DNA from 3 places in the Bradyrhizobium sp. NBAIM08 genome. Region 1 is predicted to be linked to each of the others. Evidence: riboswitches for the same ligand, from Rfam matches in the RefSeq annotation. Region 1 holds a riboswitch; each other region holds the start of a gene.
The links. Region 1 has a riboswitch for cobalamin ahead of I6F37_RS32225 (energy-coupling factor ABC transporter permease). Riboswitches for the same ligand answer to the same signal wherever they lie in the genome.
Positions count from the first base shown of each region.

Region 2: linked by a shared signal. The riboswitch ahead of metE (5-methyltetrahydropteroyltriglutamate--homocysteine S-methyltransferase) and the one ahead of I6F37_RS32225 (energy-coupling factor ABC transporter permease) in region 1 are both predicted to bind cobalamin.
Region 3: linked by a shared signal. The riboswitch ahead of I6F37_RS37655 (ribonucleoside-diphosphate reductase subunit alpha) and the one ahead of I6F37_RS32225 (energy-coupling factor ABC transporter permease) in region 1 are both predicted to bind cobalamin.

Region 1 covers NZ_JADYVR010000013.1:110,113-117,570, forward strand. The annotation lists gene I6F37_RS32195 (cobalt-precorrin-6A reductase) at 1-340, opposite strand, end outside; gene I6F37_RS32200 (bifunctional cobalt-precorrin-7 (C(5))-methyltransferase/cobalt-precorrin-6B (C(15))-methyltransferase) at 339-1,520, shown strand; gene I6F37_RS32205 (cobalamin biosynthesis protein) at 1,517-1,885, shown strand; gene cobM (precorrin-4 C(11)-methyltransferase) at 1,882-2,664, shown strand; gene I6F37_RS32215 (cobyrinate a,c-diamide synthase) at 2,664-3,974, shown strand; gene cobA (uroporphyrinogen-III C-methyltransferase) at 3,971-4,702, shown strand; cobalamin riboswitch at 4,748-4,967, shown strand; gene I6F37_RS32225 (energy-coupling factor ABC transporter permease) at 5,004-5,681, shown strand; gene cobF (precorrin-6A synthase (deacetylating)) at 5,727-6,476, shown strand; gene cobT (nicotinate-nucleotide--dimethylbenzimidazole phosphoribosyltransferase) at 6,482-7,458, shown strand, end outside.
Region 2 covers NZ_JADYVR010000016.1:76,162-83,619, forward strand. The annotation lists gene I6F37_RS34285 (thermonuclease family protein) at 1-192, opposite strand, end outside; gene I6F37_RS34290 (nodulate formation efficiency C protein) at 1,990-2,772, opposite strand; gene I6F37_RS34295 (hypothetical protein) at 3,115-3,390, opposite strand; cobalamin riboswitch at 3,802-4,005, shown strand; gene metE (5-methyltetrahydropteroyltriglutamate--homocysteine S-methyltransferase) at 4,105-6,450, shown strand.
Region 3 covers NZ_JADYVR010000026.1:31,243-38,700, reverse strand. The annotation lists gene I6F37_RS37665 (N-acetyltransferase) at 1,125-1,766, shown strand; partial or broken gene I6F37_RS37660 (IS5/IS1182 family transposase) at 2,197-2,343, shown strand; cobalamin riboswitch at 2,469-2,623, shown strand; gene I6F37_RS37655 (ribonucleoside-diphosphate reductase subunit alpha) at 2,727-4,652, shown strand; gene I6F37_RS37650 (ribonucleotide-diphosphate reductase subunit beta) at 4,643-5,716, shown strand; gene I6F37_RS37645 (outer membrane protein) at 6,895-7,458, opposite strand, start outside.

The DNA.
Region 1 (7,458 bases):
CGACCTCGATCCAGTTGTCGCCGGACACCCTGGTCCAGGGCGCGCGCTCCAGCGCGATCAGCGGCGCATTGGTGTCCGCGCAGGCCTCGACCGCATGACGGCTCATTTCGGCAGCGAACGGATGCGTCGCGTCGATGACATGCGTGATGCCTTCGCGGAGGATGTAGTCGGCCAGCCCGCTCACGCCGCCAAACCCGCCGATGCGCGTCGGCAGCGGCTGATCGGCGGGCGCGCGGGTGCGGCCGCCATAGGAATAGACGGCATCGATGCCGGCGCGCGCGATCTCCGCTGCGAGCAGGCTCGCATCGGCCGTTCCGCCCAGAATGAGGGCGCGAATCATGAATGAGCCCTGGCTGACCATCATCGGTATCGGCGAAGATGGCCTTGCCGGGCTGTCGGAGGCAAGCCGAAAGGCGCTTGCCAGGGCCGAAACCGTGTTCGGCGGCGAGCGTCATCTTGCGCTTGCCGACATTGGCAGCCGCGGTCGTCCATGGCCGGTGCCGTTCGATGCGAATGTTGTGCTGAGCTGCCGCGGTCGGCCGACAGTGGTGCTCGCCTCCGGCGATCCGTTCTGGCATGGCGCCGGCGCGAGCCTCGCCGAGAAGCTCGGCAGCGGTGAGTGGATCGCGCACCCCGCGCCGTCGACCTTTTCGCTCGCCGCCGCGCGGCTGGGCTGGCGTCTGGAGTCCACCATTTGCCTCGCCCTGCACGCTGCCCCGTTCGAACGTCTGGTTCCTTATCTTGCGCACGGTGCGCGCATCATTTGCCTGGTACGCGATGGCAAGGCCGGCAGCGATCTTGCGAAATGGCTGACGGAACGCGGCTGGGGCTCCTCGACATTCTGGACTCTCGCCGCGCTCGGTGGGCCGCGCGAAAGTGTCCAGGAGTATCACGCCAGGGATTGTTCTGGTGATCTCACTGGAAACCCAGTGGCAGTAGCCGTGGAGGCGAGGGGCGCACATGGCATTGCTCGCAGCTCGGGCCTGCCGGACGACGTCTTCGTTCACGACGGCCAGATCACCAAGCGGCCGGTGCGTGCGCTTGCGCTCTCGGCGCTGGCGCCGCGTGCCGGCGAGCGGCTGTGGGATATCGGCGCAGGTTCAGGCTCGATCTCCGTGGAGTGGGCGCTGTGTGGTGGGACGGCGAGTGCAGTCGAAGCGCGCGAGGATCGCGCCGCGAACATCCGCAAGAATGCAGCCGCCTTCGGTCTGGCACATCGGATCACAGTCGTCACGGGCAGGGCACCGGAAGCTCTTGCCGGGTTGGAAGCGGCGGATGCCGTCTTCATTGGCGGTGGTCTCGACGAAGTGTTATTTGATGCGATCTGGCCGCGGTTCTCGCCGGGTGCGCGGCTCGTGGCGCATGCTGTGACGCTGGAGACGGAAGCTCTGCTCGGCGAGCTGCATCGGCGTCACGGCGGCGAACTGATGCGGGCCGAAATTTCTCATGCCGCCCCGCTCGGCCGCTATCGGTCGTGGGAGGCAGCACGCCCCGTGGTGCAGTGGAGTGTGGTGCGATGAAGGTCGCCGGACTCGGCTTCAAGCGCGATGTGACGCTGGCTTCGCTGCGTGAAGCGCTGCTCGCTGCGGGCGGTGCGGAAGGGCTTGCGGCGATGGCAACCGTCAGCGATAAGGCCGATACCGAGGCGCTGAAGCAGCTCGCACGCGAATGCGGCGTGCCGATCAGGGCCGTTCCGGTCGCGACACTGGCCGGCATCGACACGCCCACGCAATCGAAGCTCGTCGCGGAGAAATTTGGCACCGGATCTGTAGCCGAGGCTGCTGCGCTCGCGGTCGCCGGTCCGCGCGCGCGGTTGATTGCAGCACGGGTTGTCTCGCAGGATCGCACCGCGACCGCGGCGATCGCCGAAGGAGACGGCACATGACGGTGCATTTCATCGGCGCAGGGCCGGGCGCACCCGATCTGCTGACGTTGCGCGGCCGCGATCTGATCGCGGCCAGTCCGGTTTGTCTCTATGCCGGCTCGCTGGTGCCGGAGGGCGTGCTGGCGCATTGCCCGCCCGGCGCACGTATCGTCAACACCGCGCCAATGTCGCTCGACCAGATCATCGCCGAGATCGCAGGCGCGCATGCGGCAGGCCTGGATGTCGCGCGGCTGCATTCCGGCGATCTCTCAATCTGGTCGGCGATGGGCGAGCAGCTCCGCCGTTTGCGGGCGCTCGGGATTCCCTACTCGGTGACACCCGGCGTTCCCTCGTTCTCGGCTGCCGCGGCCGCGCTGGAGGCTGAGCTGACGCTGCCCGGTCTTGCTCAGACGGTCGTGCTGACGCGCACGCCGGGCCGTGCCAGCGCGATGCCCGAGGGCGAGAAGCTCGCCGCGTTCGCTGCGACCGGCGCGGTGCTCGCGATCCACCTGTCGATCCATCTGCTCGACCAGGTCGTCGCCGAGCTGACGCCGCATTACGGCGCGGATTGCCCGGTCGCGATCGTCTGGCGCGCGAGCTGGCCGGAGCAGCGCATCGTGCGTGCGACGCTCGCAACGCTCGATGCGTTCGTGGGTGGCGAGATGGAGCGCACGGCGCTGATCCTGGTCGGCAAGACGCTTGGCGCTGCCGATTTTGACGAGAGCCGTCTCTATGCCGCCGATTACGACCGCCGCTACCGGCCGGTCGGTGCCGAGCCGCGCTTTCCGGAGGCGTCGTGATGCCGGCGAGCCTCGTCATCTCCGCGCCGGCCTCCGGCGTCGGCAAGACCACGCTGACGCTGGCGCTCGCCCGCGCCTGGCGCAAGCGCGGCCTGAACGTGCAGTGCTTCAAGAGCGGCCCCGACTATATCGATCCCGCCTTCCACGCCGCGGCCACGGGACGCGCCTCGGTCAACGTCGACAGCTGGGCGATGGATCGCGGCACCATCGCGCATCTCGTCAGCCGTGGCGGCAATGCAGATGTCGTTCTCGCCGAGGGATCGATGGGCCTGTTCGACGGTGTCGCCGCGCGCGGTGTCTCCGGCACCGGAGCGACCGCTGATATCGCGGAGATGCTGGGCTGGCCAGTGGTTCTGGTGATCGATCCCTCCGGCCAGGCGCAGACTGCGGCAGCGATCGCCGCCGGCCTTCGCGATTACCGCGCCGGCGTGCGCCTTGGCGGCGTCGTGCTCAATCGCGTCGCCAGCCCCCGCCATGAGGATCTGGTGCGGCGCGCGCTGAACGAGGCCGGCATCAAAGTGTTCGGCGCGCTGCCGCGCCATGCCGAGATCAGCCTGCCGAAGCGGCATCTCGGTCTCGTGCAGGCCGAGGAGCAGGCCGAGATCGGCAAGCTGATCGACGAGGCCGCGCGCTTTGTCGCCGAGCACGTCGATCTCGATGCGGTGCTCCACTCGGCAGGCCAATGGTCGCCGCAAGCTGCGGCGAACGGATTGAACGTGACGCCGCCCGGCCAGCGCATCGCGCTGGCGCGCGATGCGGCGTTCTCCTTCTTCTATCCGCATATGCTGGAAGCTTGGCGCGCCGCGGGCGCCGAGATCGTGCCGTTCTCGCCGCTGGCCAACGAAGCACCCGATGCGAGCGCCGACGTGTGCTGGCTGCCCGGCGGCTATCCCGAGCTGCATGCGGCAAAGCTCGCGGCCAATGCGCGCTTTCGCAGCGGCTTGCGCGTTTTCGCCGAGACCCGGCCGGTGCATGGTGAATGCGGAGGCTATATGGTGCTGGGCGCAGGCCTCACCGACGCCGACGGTATCAGCCATGAGATGGCGGGGCTGCTTGGCCTCGAGACCAGCTTTGCCAAGCGCCGCATGCATCTCGGCTATCGTCTTGCTGAACTGGCTGCGCCGATGCCGGGGCATCAGCCTGGCGCGCGCCTGCGCGGCCACGAGTTCCACTATTCGACGATCCTCGCCCAGCCCGATACGCCGCTCGCGGTCGTGCACGATGCCACCGGCGCGGTCATTGCCGAAACCGGCTCGCGCCGTGGCCATGCCACCGGCACGTTCTTCCATCTGATCGCGGAGGACCGGTGAGCGGTTTTGTCTCTTTCGTTTCCGCCGGTCCGGGCGATCCCGAACTCCTCACGGTGAAGGGCGCCACGCGGCTGCGCGAGGCCGACGTCGTGCTTTATGACGATCTTGCCTCCGGCGCGATCCTCGATCTCGCACGGCCCGGCGCCAATCTCGTTGCGGTGGGAAAGCGGGCCGGGCGTCCTTCGACCAAGCAGCACCACGTCAACCGTCTCCTGGTCGACTATGCCGCAACCGGCGCGCGCGTGGTGCGGCTCAAGTCCGGCGATGCCGGCATTTTCGGCCGGCTGGAGGAGGAGATCGAGACGCTGCGCGAGGCCGGCATCGGCTACGAGATCGTTCCCGGCGTCACCTCCGCCTGTGTCGCCGCCGCCCAGGCCGGCATTCCCCTGACCCGCCGGTATACCTCCCGCCGGGTGCAGTTCATCACCGGCGCTGACGTCACGGGCGAGCTGCCGCCCAATCTGAATTGGGCGGCACTGGCCGACCCCGAGGCCACGACCGTGGTCTATATGGGCCGGCGCACCTTTCCGGCGCTTGCCGCAAAATTGATCGCGCACGGCCTCGCTCCCAGCACTCCGGCGCTGTTCGCCGAATCTCTCGGGCGTCCCGACGAACGGCTGGTCCGCACCACGATTGCCGAGCTCGCCGAGCAGCTCGGGCGCGGCGGCGCCGCTTCCACTGCGGCCGTCATCCTGTTCGGCGCGCTGGCGGGAGAATATCCGGCATGACGGCTCCGGCAGCGGTTCGCCCCTTGACGCCCGCGATACGAAAGGGGCACACAAGAGCGGCATGGTGCTCGACGCGGCGCAAAGCGCCGGAGCATAATCGGGAATGGGGATGGGCGGACCCAGTTGCGGCGCCCAAAACCCCAGCCGCCCCCGCGACTGTAAGCGGTGAGGGCCTCCGAACCGCCACTGGACCGCAAGGTCCGGGAAGGCCGGAGAACCCAGTGAACCGCGAGCCAGGAGACCGGCCGTGCACGTATTGAGGCCAAGGCCGTCGGGTGTGACGGCGGAAAGGAATTGAGCCATGCATATCGAACCCGGGATCGTGACGGGCGCCAAGCTCGTGTTGAGTTACGCAACCGGCATCGCCGCAGGCGGCGTTGCCTTGAAGCTCGCGGTCGAGACCATGCGCGAGCAGGGCGCCGGCTCGTTCGCGGCGCGGACACTGGCCACCACCGCTCTCGTCTTCGTCTTCTTCGAGATCCTGCCGCACTTTCCGGTTGGGGTATCAGAGGTGCACTTCATCCTCGGCTCGACCTTGTTCCTGCTCTTTGGTGCTGCGCCCGCCGCCTTCGGCCTTGCATTTGGCCTGCTGCTTCAGGGCATGCTGCTGGAGCCAGTCGATCTGCCGCAATACGGCATGAACGTCACCACGCTTCTGGTGCCGCTGTTCGCGATCCAGGCGATCGCCAAGCGGATCATTGCCCGCAACACCGCCTATGTCGATTTGAAGTACGGTCAGGCGCTGGCGCTTTCGACGACCTACCAGGCCGGCGTGATCGCATGGGTGGCGTTCTGGGCGCTCTATGGCTCCGGCTTTGCGATGAGCAATCTCGCCAGCGTCGGGACGTTCGCTGCCGCTTATGCGCTGGTGATCGTGATCGAACCGCTCGCCGATCTCGCGGTGCTGGCGCTGGCGAAGTCGCTGCGCGGCGTCACCGCGCCCGGCCTCGTCACCCCGCGCCTGCACAACGCGGCGTAAGAGATCAGCGATGGGCGGCCGGTGTGGCCGCCCATCGCGCTCGCGATGCTAACGCTCTCTCTGATCGGCATCGGTTGCGGCGATCCCGCGCAGCTCACGCGCGCCGCCGTTGACGCCATCAACGCCGCCGATCTCATCCTGATCCCGCGCAAGGGGACTACGAAATCCGATCTCGCCGATCTCAGGCGAACGATCTGCGCCGCTGTGCTCACCAACAAAACGACGCGCATCGCCGAATTCGATCTTCCCGTGCGCGATGCGACCGAGGCGGACTACCGCAAGGGCGTCGACGATTGGCACGATGCGGTGGCCGCGATTTGGTCGCAGACGATCGCTGGGCATCTCGAAGATGAGGGCAAGGTCGCGCTGCTGATCTGGGGCGATCCTTCGCTCTATGATTCTTCGCTGCGCATTGCGCGGCGGCTCGATCCATTGCCGACAATCGAGGTCGTGCCTGGGATCACCTCGATCCAGGCGCTGTGCGCGGCGCATGCGCTGCCGCTCAACGACATCGGCGAGCCGTTTCTGGTCACGACGGGGCGGCGCTTGCGCGAAGGCGGCTGGCCGCAGGGCGTCGATACCGTCGTCGTGATGCTCGATGGCGGCACGGCGTTCCAATCGCTGGATCCAGAAGGCCTGCAGATCTGGTGGGGTGCCTATCTCGGCATGCCCGATCAGATCATCATGTCCGGCGCGCTGGCTGAACTGGGCGCGCGCATTGCCGCCGTGCGGCAGGACGCACGCGAACGGCACGGCTGGATCATGGACAGCTACATCATCAAACGCAGGCGTTGAGCAGCATGCTTCCCGAATGGGTTACCCAGAACTGCCCCGAGGTCTCCGCTGTTCATCGCGAGGCGGCCATTGCGCGGCAGGCGCAACTGACGAAGCCGACCGGCGCGCTCGGCCGGCTCGAGCAGCTCGCAATCGAGCTTGCGGGCCTGCAGGCCACCGAGCAGCCGCGCGCCGCGCGGGTGCCGATCATCATCTTCGCCGGCGACCACGGCATCGTCGCGCAGGGCGTGTCGGCCTATCCGCAAGCCGTCACCATCGCGATGATGGCGAATTTTGCTGCCGGTGGCGCCGCGATCTCGGTGCTGGCGCGCGAGCTGGGTTCGAGCCTCGAGGTGGTCGACGCCGGCACGCTGGCCGAGGCGCAGATCGCGGGAATCGTCACCGACAAGCCGCGCAGCGGCACCCGCGATTTCAGTGTCGAGGCCGCGCTCACGCCGGCGGAATTGGCCTTCGCCTTCGAGGCCGGGCAGCGCGCGGTGGTGCGCGCCGAGGCCGGCCGGCCTGATCTCTTGATCTTCGGCGAGATGGGGATCGGCAACACCACGACCTCAGCAGCGATTGCTGCGAGCCTGCTCGGTGTGAGTGCCGACGAGATCGCGGGCAGCGGCACCGGCGTCGATGCGTCGGGCCGCGCGCACAAGGTGCGGGTGATCGATGCGGCGATCGCGCATCACGGCGTTGCGGGGGCGTCACCCGAAAAAATCCTGTGCGCGGTCGGCGGCCTCGAGATCGCGGCGATCTCGGGCGCGATCATCACGGCCGCGCAACGCCGCATCCCCGTGTTGATCGACGGCTTTATCGTCTCGGTGGCGGCGCTGACGGCGGTGCGCCTCAACCCGTCCTGCCAGCCGTTCCTGTTGCCCTCGCATCAATCGGCGGAGCAGGGACATCGGCTGGTGTTGCGCGCGCTGAACGTGCAGCCGCTGATCAGCCTCGATCTCAGGCTCGGCGAGGGATCGGGCGCCGCCATCGCGCTGCCGCT
Region 2 (7,458 bases), on a different contig from region 1:
AGCCACGCCGCAAGCCCATTTCCGGCCGTGGGCGTCGAGGCAAATCTGGTCAGTCTCAGGAGCGTCGATGCCTGAGAGCCGAAGCGTGGTTTTCTCGAGCTCGATCGTATTGCCGTCGAGGATGCGCGGAGGGCCGCTGAGCTTCGCCGCGCAGACCGGAGATGTGATGACAGCCAACAATGCGACCATCATTACGCGGTGTTTCATTCCGACAATAGCCTTTCGTCTTGATTCATGTTCACGTGCGATCCGGCGCCGCGTTCGACGCTTAAACGCACTATGTCCGTTATCGGGCCGCATCTTTCGACGTTTGCTTTATGAAAGCTTGGCCCTCATTTCCAAGCTACGACCTGACGCTGCGTGAGGTTCAAGCGATTTCTTCCGGTGTGCGTATCGCGGTATCCTTCGAGCCTCACCGGTCTCACTCAGTGGGCGCGCACAGCACCCTCTCTCGGCCTGAGGAGGAGATCCCCATCGCTCAGCCGCCAACTCGGCATGCGGGAGAAAGCCGAGCCTCGGAACGCTGTTTCTCACGCGATTGAAGAAGAAAAGCGCCTGTGAATTGTGACAGTCGAGTGGAAGTCAGGCGTGGAGGACAGCAACCTGGCTATGCTTTGTGCCAACCCCCATCGGCACACAGAAGGCTGCCGACGGTTTCGGCGAGAGCGATGACATTTTAAGTTCTTGCCACGGAAAGACCGACGTTCGAAAGAAATCTGGTCTCGCGTCCTATCAGAGATTTGGACGAAAGGCGCCACGGAGTCCAGCTCAACGCTCGCAGCGCAAGTGAATCGGTATCGTTTGCGCAAACCGCGGAAAACCAGGAGCTCTCTTGAGAGCCAGCCGGGATGGTCGGGTGGTGCCGCGGCCCCGTTCGGAGAAGGCCAGGATTTTTCATGACCCGGTCGGCGCGACTGGCGGCCGCTCTTTCGTTGTGCGCTTCCCCGTACTCACGTGTTGAGAGTTACCCAGCACGGCATGAGGGCATGCGTTTGCGCCGGGAAAATTTAAGGACAACCATGTGGAGCCGTGGCTACTTCGTATACGCACCGGCGAGGGGTAAGCCGCCCGCGTGTTCGGACGATCGCGAGTGCCGTCCTGATGCCATTCGGTGCGAGGCGTCAATCCACAAGGCCCATCGCGGCATCCGAGCAGGTAGCTCTGGTGTGGTATGGCCGACTCAAGCTACACATCATTCTGAGCCACCTCACTACCCAATGGAAATGAAATGGTTTCAGCCCCCCGGGAATTGCCCGTCTCTTCTTACGCGCTTGAAGTGGATGGCCGACTCAGAGCTGAATTCGCAACCAAAGACGGCGCCAGGGCAGGTGGAGCAGAACTAAAGAAGCGCTTTCCCATGCTTCAAATCCGGATCTACGATGCGCAGACGAATGCGTGCGAGGAAATCTAGCGGGCGACTCAGTCCGGTCTTCGATGCCTCGCGCACGGCTCCGGCTCCTCGTTGGGGGCACTCGAAGGACCGGTGGTCAAGCCGGGGCCGCTAACACTGCCCCATTACCCTATTAACCGGTTTCGTCGCAGCAGTCGATCCCGCGTGCCACCTCGGCCTCGGAATGGTCACGCTCTTGCGGGTGCCAGTCAGTCGCGCGATGCGCGGTTCGCACGCCGGATCGGGCTTGGGCCCGAGGCATCTGCAGGCCCAGTCCCGTGAAGAATGGCATGGAGAGCTGGTTCTCTCGCAAATGGTGTCCTTCCACTGCGTGGGGTGCGCCGAGGTCAAGCCGCCTCTCGCAAGGCGGCACGCGCCGCTGAGCTCGACTCCTCGCAGAAAGAATCGGAGGTAATCGTGCTGCCCCATTTTCTCGATGGCCGGCTGAAGGCCGCGGGAAAGCTCGCGACTGTTCAAGGTGTAAACACCGGAGAGTTTAGAGCTGATAGTCTTGCCGTTGCTCTGAGGCGTTCGGCCCTGCAGGAGCTACGGCGCGATCTTGCTCTGCGCGATCATTTACCGAGGCCTTTAGCTCCCTTCTAATCCTCCCGTTCCTTTGGCTCCATGCGAGCGAACCAGGAGCCAGGAGGAAAAGCCGCGATACGCTTGGCAAAGGAGGATTGCGGCTCCCAATCTTGTCCTTCGCTCTTCTCGAAAGTGATGACCCCGTTGTATGTAAAATAGCGGGGCCCTGGGATATTACAGTTCACCACAAGCAAAACGCGCCACAGATCACCTTTCTCGGTCGGCTTGTCATTCTGCTTCGGCAAGTAGTCCACTCCAACAGGATCAACGATAGTGCAGCTGCCCTGCCGCAGAAGATCACCGAGCCGACCTTGCATGGTCGTCACAAAGTTGAAGTTGGCCGGGTCATGCAGAAAGCCAAGATTTGCGTCCCTTTCGCCATCCTTGACTTCACTGGCGATCAACGAGAGCGCGAAGGCGCGCCAGCCCAATTCCATTGGCTTCGCATAGGTCGACGCAAGTTCAATCGTCCCGTCGAGCGCGACCTTCCAGGTGATAACGTACTCTTCGTCTGATTTATCATCCCGGTGCCTGGTCCAAGAAACAAAAACATATTCATTTTGGTCAAGTTCAGCGACGCCCCACATCCGAGGGACGAACTGTGCCACCTTCGAGACGTTGGAGATAACTTGTTCTATTGTCTCACCGTCTTGCGCTCGCCACGTTGACTTGACTCTTTCGACAAGGGGGCTGTCGTTAGCGCGAACAGTGTTGCTCGTCGCAGCCAGCCCGGCCAGGCAGATCAGGGATCGACCGAGCCAAAGCCATAGCGCGCGTCTTCCTGACGTTTTCTTCATAACCGTCGGCCTATCCGGTCTCATCCACACGTCATTCCAGAGCAGGCAACCTTCAACCTGTTATGCGCGAGCGCAAGAAGTTAGCGGCGACGCGACGGGGCGACCACTGGTTTTCCCGTGCGAGCAGGCGCTCCCCTCTATGTCACGCGCCGCTAACTTCACTGCCACCGACAGCCTCAATTTGCTGTGCTGGACATGCCCAGCAGGAGGACTGGGCAGGCAGAGGACGTGCATTCTTCGTGCCAGATAATAGACGGCAATTCGCACCGGTTTTGTGTCCTCTTTGTCGACTTTCCGACTGGCGCATGTCTCGATGTTTCCGTTCAACCTCTCCAGCACGGCTTATGCATCCCCGTCACGCACCGGATGTTCGACGGCACAGCGGAACGCCTCGGTGCCAAGTTCCTGATGAGAAGTGGCAGCACGTTTGCCGTCATTGAACCGTGTGGTTCGGTTATCGTTGCCGGAATGTGGGCTTTTGATCGCTGCCATGCCTTCGGGCACTTTCGGCCAAGGGGCCATGGCGCGTTTGGCGCTCCTTTCGCGACGTCCGGCGCTCCGGAAGTCGAGAACAGCCTCAGTCAGGCGCGCTTTGTACTCGATGGCGAACGACGGCAAGCCGATCTTCGCCGAGCATTTGGGGTGTGGCTGGCACCGCAAATCAAACGTGCTGCCCGGGTAAGTTGTAAGTTGCTGGCTTAGCCAGGTGTCTTGGCCTATTCAACACTGATCCTGTTGGTCGAGAAGGTGGCTGGATGGCGCGCGTGCTCGAAAAACCGCTGGGAAGCTGGGACTGGCGACAAATGCGTTCTGCTCGAGGCAGCGGCCCCGACCGCGCAAGCCGCATTTGTCCTTTCCACCGATCTGGCGTGCAACCCGCGGGCAACTGCGATGCTCATTGCGGTATCGCTGATTGGAGAGCACTGCTACATCATCTCAATGCTAGAGATGCACGGTCATTCGCGTAGCAGATGTCGCAGCATCAGCTTGAGACATGATCTGAGAGGTTGACGGAAGACTGCTCTTGCCGATAATCCAAGTCGTCGAGGTTCTCCGGTTTCCATTTGATCCGGAGCTAAGAGGGAAGCCGGTGAAAATGCCGGCGCTGCCCCCGCAACTGTGAGCGGCGAGCCGCTGTCCAACGACGTCACTGAAGCCTGCGCGGCTTCGGGAAGGCCGGACAGCAGCGATGACCTGCGAGCCAGGAGACCTGCCCCGACACTATATTCGTCCACGGGCGGGGTGTCCCGGTGGTGCGCCAAGCAGCCGTCGCACCGCGACTTCCCCTGCCTGCGTCCGCCATGGCCTTTGCCCCCAACATGGGTTAACGCTATGTCTCTTCTCTCCCTCCCTGTTGCCACGCTCGGAACGCCACGCATCGGTCCAAGGCGCGAGCTCAAAGTCGCTCTAGAAAGCTACTGGGCCGGAAAAAGCAGCGAACAGCAGCTGCTCGAGGACGCAGCTGGCCTGCGTGCCGCGAATTGGGCCCGTCAGAAATCTATCGGCGTCACGGTCATTCCATCGAACGATTTCTCGCTGTATGACCAGGTGCTCGACACAAGTGTCATGGTTGGCGCCATCCCGGAGATCTACGCCTCGAAAGCCGAATCCGTTTCGCTCAAGACATACTTCGCCATGGCCCGCGGTTCACAATGCGACGACCAGGAAGCGAGTTGCGGTCACGGACCGCGCGGATTTGGCGCACCCGCGCAGGAGATGACCAAGTGGTTCGACACCAACTATCACTATATGGTCCCCGAGTTTCACAGGGGACAGACTTTCAGGCTATGCTCTCGCAAGCCGATCGAGGAGTATGAGGAAGCCAAGGCCCTTGGCTTTCAGACCCGCCCCGTCCTGATCGGGCCGGTCACATTCCTAAAGCTCGGCAAGAGTCCCGATCCCACGTTCCAGCCACTCTCACTGCTGGATGAACTGATACCGCCCTATATCGAGGTTATGCAGGAATTGGCCAAACGTGGGGCAAATTGGGTTCAGTTCGACGAGCCCAGCCTAGTTCTTGATCTGGATGAGGGGACGCGAAAATCTTTGCGACATGCCTATGACCGGCTCGCCAAGGAGGGGCCGGCGATCAAGCTCATGGTTGCCAGCTATTTCGGCGACCTCGGCGACAATCTGGACACCGCCTTGAGCCTGCCAGTTGCCGGGCTGCACCTCGATCTGGTTCGAGCGCCACAGTTGTTGCACCAGATCATCGCTGGCGGCCGAAGTGATCTCGTCATGTCGCTCGGTGTCGTCGACGGTCGGAATGTATGGCGGTCGAATTTGTCGTCGCTGCGCCAGCGGCTCGAACCCGCGATTGCGAAGCTCGGCAAGGATCGTGTACAGATCGCCCCATCCTGCTCGCTGCTTCATGTGCCGGTCGATGTTGAACTCGAGACCGGCCTCGCTTCCGACGTCAAGAGCTGGCTTGCTTTCTCGGTCCAGAAGATGCGGGAGCTTGCGATCCTAGCGCGTGCACTCGCAGGCGACCAGAATGTTGCGTTAGCTCTTGCCGAGTCGGAAGGTGCCGCGACTGTCCGCCGGACTTCGCCGAAAATCCGTGATGCCAATGTCGCTGTCCGGATGAGAGCGATCGACCAGACCATGTGTCGGCGCGCGAGCCCATTTGCCCGTCGGGCCGAGATCCAAAGCAATCGATTCGGACTACCGGCTTTTCCTACCACGACGATCGGATCATTTCCGCAGACCACAGAGATCCGGAATGCCCGTGCGGCGCATGCGCGAGGTGCGATAAGCGACGAGCAATACGACAAGTTCCTCAAGGAGGAGACTGCGCGCGCCGTACGTTGGCAGGAGGACATCGGTCTTGACGTCCTCGTGCACGGCGAGTTTGAGCGCAATGACATGGTGCAGTACTTCGGCGAGCAACTCGCCGGCTTCGTATTTACCAAGAGCGGATGGGTGCAGTCCTACGGCTCGCGCTGCGTCAGGCCACCGATCCTGTTTGGCGATGTAGCACGGCCGAAGCCTATCACCGTGGACTGGTGGCGCTACGCGCAATCACTAACAAGGAAGCCGATGAAAGCGATGTTGACCGGACCGGTGACGATCTTGAACTGGTCCTTTGTTCGGGATGATATTCCCAGAAGCGAGGTCTGCCGCCAGATTGCGCTCGCGATCCGAGACGAAGTCCGCGATCTCGAGAATGCTGGTGCGACCATGATCCAGATCGACGAAGCTGCAGTCCGCGAAGGATTGCCGTTGCGTCGATCGGAGTGGGCGGCTTATCTCGACTGGGCCGTCGATTGCTTCCGCATCTGTTCATCGGGCGTCGCCGATCAAACGCAAATTCATACGCATATGTGCTACTCGGAGTTCAACGACATCATTGGTGCGATCGCTGCAATGGACGCGGATGTCATCTCGATCGAGACATCGCGCTCGAAAATGGAACTACTCGACGCGTTCAGGAACTACGAATATCCAAATCAGATCGGGCCGGGCGTGTACGACATCCACTCTCCACGCGTTCCCGAGACGAGCGAAATGAAGGAGCTGATGGTGTTGGCTCGGACGCGGCTGCAGGATTCGCAGCTCTGGATCAATCCAGACTGCGGCCTGAAGACGCGCAAATGGGAGGAGGTTCGGCCAGCGCTAGCGAACATGGTCACTGCCGCCCGCGAACTGCGCGCTGCATTCGATCCGCGAGGCCGTTGATCCGGGCTTCGGTCTCTTTTCGACAAAGCTGATCCGCTTGTGGTCATTTGCGCGGGAGCCTTAGGAACATAAAAAATGCCCCGCCCCGCTTAGCGGGCCGGGCGAAAGTCTGGGAGGAGCGAAGCTGACGCATTCGCGCGGACTTCCATCGGCGAAGCCGCCAGTTCGATCACGGCGAGGACATTCGCCGAAAATCTGAGCCGAGTTGAAGCACAAGATCAGCGTAGCTCAATTATGCCGTGGTATGCGACCGTATAGCCTGAGAGTTAGAATCTACACCAAGGTTTGTCGCTCATGAGCACGTCGGCACGATTACGACAGCAGCGAGGGGGCATGCCGGGCGGTCGCCGCAGGACAGCAAACTCGGTGCGCTTTCCTGCCTGGAGCCTTATGTTCGATCAGGGCGACGTAAGCCCGGCTCCATGGATCTCGCAAGCTTATCCAATGCATAAGCGGTTGCTAAATTTGAACCTTGCTTAAGGCAGTCCTTGGTCGACCGGTTCCACCCGATAGTCGGGTTTCGGCTTGGGCGCTGAGGAGCACCCTATCGGCACCGCGGCATCATCAAGCTCGTGACACCCTCCGCATGGTCCGCTCATAGATCTCAAACAGAGGTTTCTGGACCTGATTACGGAGTGTCGCCGATGCCTATGGCCGCTCCAAGGCCAATGGGAGGGCATGCTGCACGCCGCATACACGTATGTAGGATCGCGTGAAGCGGTCACGCGTCAGGAACGAGCATCATTTACGATGCGGATCCCCATAGGTTGTTGAAATCCAATTGCGCCAGAACTGGTCGTGGCGATCCACGTCCAGCGCCTTGCTGTTGGTGCTGAACGTACCCGGGACTGGCAGTGCCTCGCATTCGCGTGCAGTGAGTAGGACCGGCTGCGGCCGGATGTCTCAGAGCGTATGGGGCGGGGCTCAAGGAGTGGGTGCTTCGCCGCACCCGCGCGGCGGCAATCGTCCGTCCTCATCGGTCGGCGGACACGAGAGGCGTCCGTTTCG
Region 3 (7,458 bases), on a different contig from region 1:
GACAGAACGAAACAACATGACTCACCACGTGGATCTCGGACCTGGTGTGGCAAGCATACCAGCGCCAAGAAATCTTCCAAACCGTTCCGATCAGGGAGTGAGTTGGAACAAGACCTATGAAGCCATCAACGCTTGTGGCCAAAAACCTCTTTTACGAGAATTACTCGCGCAACTACGCCAGCCTGCTGTCTTTCCCACTATGGCAAGGATCGCGGCGGATACAACTGACCTGGGCGTCAAGTTCGACGACGGCACGACAGCAACGTTTTCGCTCGATAGAGCTAACGCCGTTGTGCGAGCGATCGACACGCCTGACGATCAATCAAGGCACGAAAGCTCTCGCGCGATCCCAAGTTGCGTTGTTTAGTAGGTCGACGGCGGCAGCGTCGTGGTATCCAGTCGCGTTGCCTTGATCCGACAATCGCGAATCGCGGCGATGATGCGCCGAGAGTTGTTGGACACAAGAACATCAAGGAGCGCGGACAGCATGCGATAATTGGAAAGCCGCTGTACTACGCATATGAGTCTCGCAGACGAAAGCTCTCTCTGCCGGTGACCGCGGACACGACGTTGGCAATGGAGGTTTCGCACTTAGCATGTGTTTTGACCAAGAAACTTACGAGAACCGCTCAATACGAGACGAGGTGATGATTCCCTGCCTAGTCTGGACCTCGACGCGCGACACTTGGCTAGCTGTTTGCTCGTGCCGGAGCCCGGTTCAGGCAGCCATCGCCCGATGTTCGCCATGCCCTGACTTCTTCGCACTTGCAATCTCAAAGGCGTCCTCATGTCATTCCCTTCGCGGACGGTTGCAGGCTGCCGAACCGTGTCGACCTTGAGAACGTCGGAGCTTCCTTTGGGAAGGGCGGGGCGGGTTCCAGATAGGGCGTGGAAGCGCAGAAGCTCGCCAGGAATATGTAGATCCAAGCATTGCCGACCAAGGAGCCTTCGTCCGAAGTGGCCGTCAACGTCAGCCGTCTGAGACAGGCGGAGATCTCGGAAGGGAAACCAAATGCACCCGGCGGGTCCCCGTCGGTGCATCCATTCCGCTCACCGTCAGACGCGTCGATGCCATGCTCCTCCTTGGAAGGCCAATGCCAAAACAGAGCCCCGAAAACGGCATCATGACAGAGGAATCAGATATCAGATCTGCGAACGCAAACATTCGTGCAAGCACTGTCTGGACCATTGTGCTCGGCTTTGCCGCGGATCCGTTGATGCGTTGGAGTTGGCCTGACCCAGGGCAATACCTTAGGAGCATGCCTCAGTTCATTGACGCCTGTGGGGGCCGAGCATTTGCACATGGCACAGCCTACGTCGCGGGAGAGATTCGTGGCGCGGCCCTGTGGCTGCCTCCCAACGTGCAGCAAGATGAGGAGGCATTGGATGCAATCATGGCGCTATCCCTGCGCCCGGAGATTACCGAGGATATGGCACACTTGCGGCGGAGAATGGCCGAACATCGTCCCCACGAGCCACATTGGTATCTGCCACTCATTGCCGTCGATCCGAACTGGGTCGGAAAAGGGCTTGGCACGTTGCTGATGAACTACGCCCTTCAACGATGCGATGAGGACGGCATTGTTGCCTACCTCGAAAGCTCGAACCCTGAAAACATTCCCTTTTACCAACGTCACGGCTTCAAGGTCGTTGGTGAGATACAACACGGTTCTTCGCCGCCGCTCACGCCAATGTTGCGAACGGCTTCATTCCCACCCAGCAAGGCCGCGCCGCCGGATCGGCTCGTCACCCAGACTCAAGCATAGCTCATCCCGTTAGGATTGATTGCCAATAACCTGACATGACCGCGTTCGGTCAGGACGGCTTATGTTCGCGGCCAGACAACTGAGCACGTGAGGCGGCTCGCCCGGCCTGCGAAAAGCATACGAATCGCCTCTTCGGCAAAGTTGGCACGTCTGATGTGAGAGCTGGCGGGGTCAAATCCACTAAGCGTGGGACATTGCCACGGGCGGCTGCATCGATTGCGGTCGGGCTCCAGACAATTTTTGATCTAAGGGCCACAGAAAGCGATGAATGGCGAGACGCGTATGGCTACCGAAACCCGATCCGGCCCAACTCAATTCGCGGACCGCGAACCGATCGATGCCAACATTCAGGATGTCCAGGGTTGCTGTTCCCCTGTTGGAGAATTTGCGACGCCACTTCCAAAGGCTTGAGCACATCTTGGCCGATCGCAGGCGCTCGGTCGTCGAGCGCACCTTTGCGTGGCTCGGCAGATGTCGGCATCTCTGCAAAGACTTCGAAGGTTCCGCCGCTACCGAGCTCGCCTGGCCGCTCGTCGCCCATCTGAGGCTCCTAACTCGCCGATTGGCCAGGCCTTGAGACATCTATGCTTTTTGAGTGAGGCTCTCAGGACAGGCGCTCGGCGAATTTCGAACCTCGACCTCGGGGCTGCTCCAACTGGTTAACTTGACTGTGCCGTCTTGACGAGTCTGGGCAACGGCTTCTATATGTGGTGTCGTCGTGGTTTTCAATTCGCCTATATGGTGGCACGGAGTTAAGGGGAACCCATTGTGCCGGCAGCGGCTATTCCGAGGCATTAGCGCGACAGCGCTGGGAAGACCCGCGAGCCAGGAAACCTACCGCGACAGAACCCATGTCCTCGGGCGGGGTGCCCGGTGGGTCGCTTGCAGCCGGGGACATTGGCCGGGTCTCCTCGCAAGTCGTCCGCACGGTCCCAGCCCCCAAATATCACGGGGTTGCCGATGTCGGCGTCTTACGATTTCGATCAGTATGGTCATCTCATTGAGCTGCCGAGTGTGCGGCAGCCCTCAGCGCAGGCAAAGGTCTTGTGCAGCCCCCCAGCATTGCCGGCTCCCCTGCCGAGGCCCCCCGCGCGATCGCCAACTCCGTCTGACCTTTCGCTCGATCGGTCGCGCGACGACCTGCTGACCTCGTTTGGTAGGCTGACGCTGACCGACCGCTATCTGCTCGCCGGCGAAGGCCTCCAGGACATGTTCGCCCGAGTGTCTTGCGCCTTCGCGGACAATGTTGCGCATGCCCAACGTCTATATGATGCGATGTCTCGGCTGTGGTTCATGCCGGCCACACCGGTGCTCTCCAACGGCGGCACGACGCGCGGCCTTCCGATCTCGTGCTTCCTTAACTCAGTGTCGGACTCGCTCGAAGGCATCGTCGGCACCTGGAACGAGAACGTCTGGCTTGCTTCCAATGGCGGCGGCATCGGCACCTACTGGGGTAATGTTCGCTCAATCGGCGAGAAGGCGAGGGGCGGCGTCACCTCGGGCATCATCCCGTTCATCCACGTCACGGACGGCCTCACGCTGGCGATCAGCCAGGGCTCGTTGCGGCGCGGCTCGGCGGCGGTCTATCTCGATATCCACCATCCCGAGATCGAGGAGTTCCTCGAGATCCGCAAGGCGTCTGGTGACTTCAACCGCAAGAGCCTCAACCTACATCACGGCATCAACGTCACCGACGAGTTCATGTGTGCCGTGGGCGCCGGCACCGCATTCGCTCTGCGCAGCCCGAAGACTAACGAGGTCGTCCGCGAGATCGATGCCCGCCAGCTGTGGCAACGCATCCTTGAGAACCGGCTGCAGACCGGCGAGCCTTATCTCTTGTTCATCGACACCGTGAACCGTGCGCTCCCCAAGCACCAGCGCGAGCTCGGCCTCAAGGTCTCGACCTCCAACCTGTGCAGCGAGATTACCCTGTCGACCGGCATCGATCATCGCGGCGAGGAGCGCACCGCGGTGTGCTGCCTGTCGTCGCTCAACCTCGAGACCTGGGACCAGTGGAATGAGGAGCCCGGCTTCATCGAGGACGTCATGCGCTTCCTAGACAACGTGCTCACGCACTTCATCACGGTGGCGCCGGACGGAATGAAGCGTGCCCGCTACGCCGCCCTGCGCGAGCGCTCCGTTGGCCTCGGCGTCATGGGCTTCCACTCGTTTCTCCAGGCCAAGGGCATTCCAATGCAGGGTACCCTGGCCAAGTCATTCAATCTGAACATGTTCCGAAAACTTCGTCGCGAAGCCGATGCGGCATCCGTGGCGCTCGCTCGCGAGCGTGGCCCGTGCCCGGATGCCCTGGAACGCGGCGTGATGGCGCGCTTCAGCCACAAGATCGCAATCGCGCCGACCGCCTCGATCAGCATCATCTGCGGCGGCACCAGCGCCTGCACTGAGCCGATCCCGGCCAACATCTACACCCACAAGACGCTATCCGGCGCCATCTCGGTGCGCAATCCGCACCTCGCTAAGGTGCTGGCCGCGAAAGGCGCCGACACCTCGGCGACCTGGGAGTCGATCATCGCGCACGACGGATCGGTCGCCCATCTCGACGTCCTGTCGGAGCACGAGAAAGCGATCTTTCGCACCGCCTTCGAGATCGACCAGCGCTGGATCGTCGAGCTTGCCGCCGACCGCGCCGCGTTGATTTGCCAGAGCCAGTCGATCAACCTCTATCTGCCGGCCGACGTCGATAAGTGGGACCTCCACATGCTGCACTGGACGGCGTGGAAGCGTGGGGTGAAGAGCCTCTACTACTGTCGATCAAAGTCGATCTCGCGCGCGGCGTTCGCCGGCAAGATTGCCGGGGATGCAACGCCGACGCAGCAGCCGGCGCGGCAGCGCACCGACTATGAGGAGTGCCTCGCATGTCAGTGATCGATCTATCGCGCGCCGATCCGCGCACGTTGATCGGCAAGGGACGCGTCGGCCTCCTTGACTCGACCGGCAGCTACGACGTCGATCGCTATGCCTGGGCTTACGAGTTCTGGAAGCGCCAGCAGCAGACCCACTGGATGGGCGAGGAGGTGCCGCTCGGCGCCGACCTCAACGACTGGGCTTCGGACCGCGTCACCGACAGCGAGCGCGCGCTGCTCACCCAGATCTTCCGTTTCTTCACTCAGTCGGACATCGAGGTCGGCGACAACTATTTCAAGCGGTACATTCCGCTCTTCCAGCCACTCACCGTCCAGATGATGATGGCCGCTTTCACTAACATGGAGACGGTTCATATCGACGCCTATGCCCTGCTGCTCAAGACGCTCGGTATGCCTAAGACCGAGTTCGAGGCATTCCGCGGCTATGCGCAGATGCGCGCCAAGGCGGACTACATGCACGAGTTCGGCGTCGACAGCGTGGCGGATGTCGCCCGTACCCTGGCGATGTTCGGCGCCTTCACCGAAGGCATGGCCTTGTTCGCCAGCTTCGCCATGCTGCTGAACTTCCCACGCCACAACAAGATGAACGGCATGGGACAGATCGTAAGCTGGTCAGTGCGCGACGAGAGTCTCCACTGCGAGGGCATCATCAAGCTATTTCACGAATGGCACCGCGAAACCGGCGCGGTGACGCGCCCCGTCCGCGACGACATTGTCGACGTAGCCAAGACCATGGTGAAGCTGGAGGAGAACTTCGTCGAGCTCGCCTTCGGCCTTGGCAAGATCGAGGGCATGCTGCCTGAGCATATCCACGCCTACGTCCGCTACGTCGCCGACTGGCGACTGGCCCAACTCCGGATTGCCCCGGTCTTCGGCTTCTTCGAGGCGAAGGAGGGCGGGTTCACCCAGCTCAAGGCGCATCCGCTGCCGTGGCTCGTCGAGATTCTCAATGGCGTCGAGCACGCCAATTTCTTCGAGCAGCGCGCCACGGAGTACTCCAAGGCGGCGAGCCGCGGCAGCTGGGACGGCGAAGACGGGGTGTGGGCGACTTTCGGCCGTATCTAGCCCATTTTATTCATGCTAGCGGCATTGACAGCGGCAGGCGCCGGTAGTCGTCGCCGTCACCCGCCAGCATGACAAAGGCATAGAACCGGACCTCCTCATCGTGGCGTCTTGATTGCAGCGCGACAAAACCGGACACACAGATGGTTTGTTGGGTTAAGCCGGTACATGCGCTCCATTGCTGATGGCGGCTAGGGTTTACAGTATTTCCGCAGGTCGGTGAGGTGGGTCTCATGAAGTAAATCAGCGCAACACGGCTACGCCCTTGAGCAGACGAATGTTCTCGATGATCGCCACGGCCGCCCCCCTCGTAGGGCTAGAGGGGATTACTATCACGCAATCGGAAGTTGTAAAGAGGGCAACCCTGTCAAAGGGGGGCATCTTCATTGCAGCCCGGTCGGATCAGGCAAACCGATTTGTTCTTCATCCCCCTTCGCGCTTGATTTCGTCGCCGACCCACTGACGGTCTTCCTCGGCCGTGGCTTCGCGGAGGTGATCTACTACGAGCAGACGCTGGCAATGCGGCTCGGATGACAGCCGCGTTTCTGTCCTAGCACAAGAGTTCCGCTTCAGCGCTGCCGATCCACCTCTGGAGATTTTGCATCCGCTCTCCGAGGCGCTCCCAATTGATCCGCGCCAGCGGGGGTTCGGCAGGCTGATCGGGCGCAGAGATCGGCAGCGACGATGACGCAAGCCATCACGTCGTCGACGTTATGTCCCACCCTCGCACGAGCGCCGCTTCGACCGCTCGTCGGCCTTTCGTCCGAGGTGGCCAGTGCGGCCGACCGGAACGATTGTAATCGATGACCTGTGTCTCCCTAAGCGAGGGCCGGGTTAACTACGACGGTCGACAAAACTATTTTTTGCCTCATCATTCTCCGACGGCCGGAAAGCCGACGGTGATGCAGGTGGAGGCACGGGGCCGGGAAATCGGCGCAGCCAGCCACTAAGCGGCTGGCGTTCGACCACGGCAGCACGCTTGAGTTCGCCGCGATCTTCGCCGTGGCGCTGCGTCATAACCAGATCAGCCAGATTCCTTTGAACCACGCCTAACCAGCTCGAGCCGATGTACCGACAAGAAGCCGATAGCGCCATTGATGCGAGTCCCTGTTGCCAAGGTTTCTATGCCGCGATGCGGCTCAGATATTGGTGCGAACCCGCGCCATTTTGGCGAAGATCGATCAATAGGTCGTGGCGATCACGCCACCCCACCGGTAGTTCACACGGACCAAGCCGATATCGACGTCCTGACCGATACGGGCAGTCCCTGCAAAAGTGCCCACCGGAACACCCACGAGTCCGGGTGAAAAAAAGAAATCCACATCCCGACGCCCCATGAACAGGTGGTCGTATTCAACGCCGATGGACCAGTTCGGAGCAAAGCCAAATTCAAGGCCCGCCCCTACCGTGCCGCCCCAACGAGTTTCGCTGCCGTTGTCGATAGTGAGCCCGGTCGCAAAATCGGAGACCCGGTATTTGTCACGGACGACTGCAGCCCCACCTCTTACATAGAGCAGCACGTTATTCCAGGCATAGCCGACTTGGCCCGTGAACAGGCCGAATGCATCAAGCGTGGAGTCATCCCGGACGCCTGCGAAAGCAAGGTTCGCGTTGGAGCCCTTGAAATCGGCCCAATTGCCCTGCGCCTCCAGACCGAACACCGAGTTCGCTATTTGCCAGCGGTAGCCGATTTGACCGCCGACCGTGCTTCCCGTCGCATGATGGCACCCCATGCCAACGGGCGG